Regions from separate parts of the Streptomyces sp. NPDC004647 genome, predicted to be linked through region 1. Evidence: riboswitches for the same ligand, from Rfam matches in the RefSeq annotation. Region 1 holds a riboswitch; the other holds the start of a gene.

What was found. Region 1 has a riboswitch for ZMP and ZTP ahead of glyA (serine hydroxymethyltransferase). Riboswitches for the same ligand answer to the same signal wherever they lie in the genome.
Region 2: another riboswitch for ZMP and ZTP. It lies ahead of ABZW18_RS15120 (bifunctional 5,10-methylenetetrahydrofolate dehydrogenase/5,10-methenyltetrahydrofolate cyclohydrolase); the one in region 1 lies ahead of glyA (serine hydroxymethyltransferase).

Annotation. Positions count from the first base shown of each region.
Region 1 covers NZ_JBEXKU010000015.1:72,406-75,800, reverse strand. Annotated here, with positions in the region: gene ABZW18_RS09385 (phytase) at 1-316, shown strand, start outside; gene rocD (ornithine--oxo-acid transaminase) at 484-1,689, opposite strand; ZMP/ZTP riboswitch at 1,803-1,937, shown strand; gene glyA (serine hydroxymethyltransferase) at 1,977-3,263, shown strand.
Region 2 covers NZ_JBEXKU010000028.1:59,431-62,825, forward strand. Annotated here, with positions in the region: gene ABZW18_RS15110 (UdgX family uracil-DNA binding protein) at 1-322, opposite strand, end outside; gene ABZW18_RS15115 (VOC family protein) at 746-1,102, opposite strand; ZMP/ZTP riboswitch at 1,286-1,373, shown strand; gene ABZW18_RS15120 (bifunctional 5,10-methylenetetrahydrofolate dehydrogenase/5,10-methenyltetrahydrofolate cyclohydrolase) at 1,398-2,258, shown strand; partial or broken gene ABZW18_RS15125 (FAD-dependent oxidoreductase) at 2,322-2,846, opposite strand; gene ABZW18_RS15130 (DUF3556 domain-containing protein) at 2,839-3,395, opposite strand, start outside.

The sequences.
Region 1 (3,395 bases):
CCACACCTTCGCCGCCTACGCGCGCGGTGGCCGCGATCCCTACCTCGGGTCGTTCGCCGTCACGGACGGCCCGGCCACCGACGGCCCGGCCACCGACGGGGTGGAGCACTCCGACGGGTCGACGGTTCTCAACGTCCCGCTGGGGAGGGCCTTCCCGAAGGGTCTCCTGGTCGCCCATGACGGAGAGGCGACTCCGACGGATGTCGGCCGCGAGGGCACCAACTTCACATTCATCCGGTGGGACACCGTCGCGTCGGCCTTCCCGCAGAAACTGATCGTGGACACGGAGTCGTTCGACCGGCGCGAGTCCGACTGACGCCGGACGGCGGGGCCGCGCGGCCGGAAAGCTGCGCAGCCCCCTTGGTACGGGCCAGGCCCTCGCGCCCGCGGCCCGTACCGGTGCCGCCTTACTGCCAATGCGTAATGCCGTCAGGCCGTACTGCCGACCTGCCCGTCAGGCCGTACTGCCGTGCCGCTGTGTGCTCAGCTCTGGAGTACCGCCCTCAGCCGGTCGAGGCCCCAGTCCAGGTCTTCCTTGCTGATGACCAGCGGCGGTGCGATCCGGATCGTGCTGCCGTGGGTGTCCTTCACCAGTACGCCCTGGTCCATCAGCTTCTCGGAGATCTGCCGGCCCGTGCCATGGCTCGGGGCGATGTCCACCCCGGCCCAGAGTCCGCGGCCACGGACCGCCTCCACAGCGCCGCCGCCGATCAGCAGATTCAGCTCGGCGTGCAGATGGTCGCCCAACTCGGTGGCACGCTGCTGGAATTCGCCGGTACGCAGCATGGCGATCACCTCGAGGGCGACCGCGCAGGCCAGCGGGTTGCCACCGAAGGTGGAGCCGTGCTCGCCGGGGCGGTGGACGCCCAGTACCCCCGTGGACGACACGACCGCCGAGACCGGCACGACACCGCCGCCCAGGGCCTTGCCCAGGATGTACATGTCGGGGACGACACCCTCGTGTTCGCAGGCGAAGGTCCGGCCGGTCCGGCCCAGCCCGGACTGGATCTCGTCCGCGATGAAGAGCACATTCCGCTCCCGGGTCATCTCCCGGACGCCCGCCAGATAGCCGGTCGGCGGCACCAGGACCCCGGCCTCGCCCTGAATGGGCTCCAGCAGTACGGCGACGGTGTTGTCGGTGACCGCCGCGTCGAGCGCCGTCAGGTCCCCGTACGGCACGATCTCGAAGCCCGGCGTGTACGGACCGTAGTCCGCTCGGGCCTCGGCGTCGGTCGAGAAGCTGACGATGGTGGTCGTCCGGCCGTGGAAGTTGTTACGGGCAACGACGATCTTCGCCTGGCCGTCGGGGACGCCCTTGACCCGGTAGCCCCACTTGCGGGCGGTCTTGACCGCTGTTTCGACGGCCTCGGCGCCGGTGTTCATGGGCAGCACCATCTCCATGCCGCACAGCTCGGCGAGCTGACAGCAGAAGTCGGCGAACCGGTCGTGGTGGAAGGCCCGGGAGGTGAGGGTCACCCGTTCCAGCTGGGCCTTGGCGGCATCGATCAGCCGCCGGTTGCCGTGGCCGAAGTTGAGCGCGGAGTATCCGGCGAGCATGTCCAGGAAGCGTCGTCCCTCGATATCCGTCATCCAGGCGCCCTCTGCGGACGCGACGACGACCGGCAGCGGGTGGTAGTTGTGCGCGCTGTGCGCCTCGGCTGCGGCGATGCTGCTTTCCGTAGTCGTCACGGGATGCTCCGTTCGGTGTAGCTGCGGGTTGGTGCTCATTTCTATCGTCGCTCGGGTGGATTGCGAAGAAACCTTCCGGAACTGCTCCAGTACGCCACAGGCAATAGACTGTGCGGGCACATTGCGACTGGCGGCTTTGCTCCCCAGGGCTCGAGAGAGCGAGGCGGAGCGCAGCGCGTGGAAACAACCACGAGGGAGCAGTGTGTGGCCATCGCCGCCACGAGGTGCCGCCCGCCTGGGCACCCCGGGTTCGTGAACCGACATTCGGATCGACCCCGGAGGACCCCATGACCGTTTCTCTGTCGCATCCCGCCCTCTCGGCCGAGGACCCCGAACTGGCTGCGCTGGTCGCCGCTGAGGAGCAGCTCCAGGCCGACACGCTGCGGATGATCCCCAGCGAGAACTATGTTTCTCAGGCTGTGCTCGAAGCCACCGGCACCGTCCTGACCAACAAGTACAGCGAGGGCTACCCCGGCCGCCGCTACTACGAAGGCCAGCAGAACATCGACCGAGTCGAGACCCTGGCCGTCGACCGGGCGAAGGCGGTCTTCGGGGCCGAGCATGCGAACGTCCAGCCGTACTCGGGTTCGCCCGCCAACCTCGCCGTATATCTGGCGTTCGCCGAGCCGGGCGACACCGTGATGGGCATGGCGCTGCCGATGGGCGGCCACCTCACCCACGGCTGGGGCGTCTCCGCCACGGGCACCTGGTTCCGCGGTGTCCAGTACGGCGTGCGGCCGGCTACGGCATCGGAAGGGGGCGGCCTCGTCGACTTCGACGAGGTGCGGGAACTGGCCCGCAAGGAACGCCCGAAGATCATCTTTTGTGGCGGTACCGCTGTGCCCCGCACCATCGACTTCGCCGCGTTCGCGGAGATCGCCCGCGAGGTGGACGCGGTCCTCGTCGCCGACATCGCCCATATCGCCGGCCTGATCGCGGGCGGCGCGCACCCCTCGCCGTTCCCGCACGCCGACGTCGTCGCCACCACCACCCACAAGACCCTGCGGGGCCCGCGCGGCGCGATGCTGCTGTCCCGTGAGTCCCATGCCAAGCCTCTCGACAAAGCGGTCTTCCCCGGCCTGCAGGGGGGCCCGCACAACCACACCACCGCCGCCATCGCGGTCGCTCTGCACGAAGCGGCCCAGCCCTCCTTCCGTCACTACGCGCACGCCGTGGTGGCCAACGCCAAGGCCCTCGCCGGGGCACTGCTGGAGCACGGCTTCGATCTCGTCTCGGGAGGCACGGACAACCATCTGATCCTGATGGACCTCACCACCAAGGAGGTGCCGGGAAAGGTGGCCGCGAAGGCTCTGGACCGGGCCGGCATCGTGGTGAACTACAACACCGTGCCCTACGACCCGCGCAAGCCGTTCGACCCGTCCGGCATCCGCATCGGTACCCCCTCCCTGACCTCACGAGGCCTCGGCGCCGAGCACATGCCGCTCGTCGCGCATTGGATCGACCGCGGTGTGACCGCTGCCCGCGCGGGTGACGAGGACGCTCTCACCGCCATCCGCGCCGAGGTCGCCGACCTGATGAGCGCGTACCCGGCACCGGGACTCCCGACGGCCTAGAGACCTGACGGCTCAGCAACCGCCGCCACTTCCGCGCCCAGCGCCGCCGCAGCATCCGGCCCCGCAGCAGCACCCGGCCCCGCAGCCGCGCGCCTCTCCCGGGCGGCGCGCGCTCCGGTTCCGGTCGGTGTT
Region 2 (3,395 bases), on a different contig from region 1:
CCGCATTGGTCACATAGGCATCGCGCATGTCGAGGCCGGCATCGTCCAGAGCCCTCGAGAGGAGCCGGCCGGCGGGCCCGACAAAGGGCTCTCCCCGCTGATCCTCTTGATCTCCCGGCTGTTCCCCCACGAGTACGAGACGGGGCTCGGGATTCCCGGCGCCGAACACGGTCTGTGTAGCGTTCTCGAACAGCGGGCAGCCCCGGCACCCGGCGGCGGCCTGCCGCAACGCCTGCAGATCGGATCCTTCCGGAACGTACGGGGCCGAGTCGTACGCTGCCTTCCCAGGCTTTCCGGGGCGCTCCGACCTCCCGTCGGCCATGACGCTCACCCACCTTCGGAAAACGGACTCGCCAGAGGCCCAGGTGTACCCGGAATGCTGGCTTTCATCCCTGTCCGGCTCCAGTGGGGTGAGTCCCTGCGCTGAACCGCGCAGAGTCGCGGGACCTTGTCGCACACTTCCTTGCCGGGGTCGTTGAAAGGCGGAAGCAATGGGTGTGACGCCGGGCGGTCCTCACCCCGGAACGGCATCGACGAAGACACCCACACGCACCCGGACCGGAGAGAACCGACGGCTTCGCGTCAGGTCTCCTCCTCCATGCGGATGGCATCCCTGAGGTCCTGGAACGCCTCGTCGGTCCTGTCCTCCTGCGCCGCGAGCAACGCAGCGGGTCAGGCGGGTCCGCTCGCCGGAGGGACGATCCCAGCCGGCAGGGGATCGGCCACACTCGCATCTACTCGGAGATCATTCAGAGGGCGACATTGGGTCCTCCGGACCGGCCAGGCCCTTCGAAAGGCAGAATTCGTTGCCCTCCGGGTCGAGCATCACGCGGTAGGGGTGGTCGCCGTCCAGTACCTCGCGGACCAGCGAACCGCCTGCCGCAACCACCCGGTCGGTCGCCTCCTCCAAGTCGTCGACGGCCAGGTCGATGTGGAACCGGTTGCGGCCCGATTCGGGCGGCCGGCACTGCTGGAAGGCGAGGCCCGGGGCGCCCGGTGCGATCGGTCCGGTGGCCGGGTAGTCCCGGTCGAGCAGTGGCAGGGCGAGGAGGTCGCTCCAGAAGTGGGCCACCGTGTCCCGTTGCGCTGCGTCAAGCACCATGAAGACCAACCGGCCTACGGGGCCGCGATGTTGATTGGCACTCTGCTGCTCCTCCGCACTCATGAACCGCGACGCTACCCGCTGAACCGCCGGGCCGACGAATGCCGTTGTGATCGCGGGAGCCGCTACCGGCAACAGGTCCCTGGACGGACCTCTCACTTCGAGCAGCGTCTACTAAGGTGAGCGGTGGGCCGTGACTGGCGCTGAGGTGGGGTACCACCGGGGAGCGGTCTGACAGCAGTTGTCGATGCCGTGCGCCTGGGCAATCCACCACCGTGAGGCTCAGGAGTGGCACATGGCCCAGACACGGACAGCTCGCCTGATGGACGGCAGCGGCCTTGCCCGCCGAATCGTCGAGAGCAGTACCGCAGCCGCTGCGGACATCCGATCGCACACCGGGACGGCACCGTGCTTGGCGACGGTGCTGGTCGGGGAAGATCCGGCTTCCGTGGCCTACGTCCGTATGAAGCGTGCCAGGTGTGCGAAGGGGGGCATCCGGTCACGCCATGTGGCTCTGCCCACTTCGGTCGGCACAAGCGGCCTCGTCGACACCGTCGCCGAGTTGTCGCAGGACCCCGGTGTGCACGGCATCCTGGTTCAGCACCCGGTGGGGCCCCACATCGACGAACGCGCCGCGTTCGAAGCAATCGCTCCCGAGAAGGACGTCGACGGGGTCACGATGCAATCCTTCGCGGCGATGGGGTTCGGTCTGCCCGGCTTCGTGTCCTGCACTCCCGAGGGAATCATGCGCCTGCTGGACGAGTACGACGTCGACATCGCAGGCAAGCACGCGGTCGTCGTGGGGCGCAGCGCCATCCTGGGCAAGCCCGCGGGAATGCTCCTGCTCGCACGCGACGCCACGGTGACGTACTGCCACTCGCGCACCTCCGATCTCTCCTCGATCGTGCGGGAAGCAGACGTTCTGCTGGCCGCGGTAGGACGACCGTGCTTCATCCCCGGCAGCTATGTGAAGCCCGGTGCAGTGGTGATCGACGCGGGATACAACCCGGGCAACGTCGGTGACGTCGACTTCGAGTCCGCCAGGAACCGGGCGAGTCTGATCACTCCGGTCCCGGGAGGCGTCGGGCCCATGACCATCGCCGTCCTCCTCGAGCAGACAGTCGCAGCGGCGGCACGACAGCTGGGCGTGGGCTGATCAAAGGCCCTGGCGGAAGCAGCATCCGTCAGGGCCTCGACCAGCGCATGGCAAGCACCGCTCAAGTGCGCGGGCCTCGTCGGTCCGCCAGCGGCGGGCCACCGCGGTGGCCGGCTGGATCGCGGACAGGCCGAACCGGGCGAGCCGGAACGGGTGCCGGGGCACATGCAGCAGCGGCCGCATGACGTCCTCGGACAGCGCGTCGTAGCCGGAGGCCAGCGGGCCGAACAGCCGGCGCCAGGCCGGACCGTCCGCGCCGAGGCGGACCTCCGTCTCCTCGACCGAGCGGACCATCACCCCCGCCGCGCCGGAATCCAGCGGATGTGCGAGGTCGACCTCGGGAAACATCCACTCCAAGCCGTGCCGGCCCAGGCCCAGGGACTCCAGGAACGTGGAGCCGACCGCCATCGGGTGCACCGCCGAGCAGTGGTCGTGCAGCACCCCGGGGACGGTCAGCTCGCCGGACCTGGTCCCGCCGCCGATCTCCTCGGCGGCCTCCAGGACGGTGACGGCCACCCCCTGCCGGGCCAGGGCGACGGCGGCGGCCAGCCCGTTGGGGCCGGCCCCGACGACGATGGCGTCACTCATGCGCCGTCGCCACCTGCGCGCCGGCGGGCTGCGAGCTGCCGTCGACGGCCCGGACGGGGATCGTCGCATCGTCGTCGGCCAGCCACGGCTGGCGGGCGACCATGTCCCTCACCTCCACGTAGCCCTCCTCGATGCGGCCTGTTGCGGCATCCATGACGCGGTAGTGCTGGCGCTGCCTGTGCATGGGCTGCGATTCGAGGACGATGACGCGCAGCTCGCCCTCGGCGAACCGGCAGCGCTCCTGTACGGCGTCCAGCAGTTGCTCGTTGTGCAGGTGGCCCTCGCCGAAGTTCCAGCCGAGGACCGTGCCGGCGATGTACTCGCCGTCGCGGATGTCGTACGCCTCGGTGTCGTCCAGGGCCCGGGGGAGCAGGCCGTTGAGCGCCCGGCCGTGACTGTGCATGGACCGCCACGCCATGCCCTTGTGCAGCATCACCTCGGCCATCTCCTCTCCGTACAGCCGGGTGAGCTGGTCCTTGGGCGTGCCGGCCGCCTTGACGATGTGCGCGTTGAGCTGCTGCTCCGTCCCCTTGCGGAAGCACCAGGTGC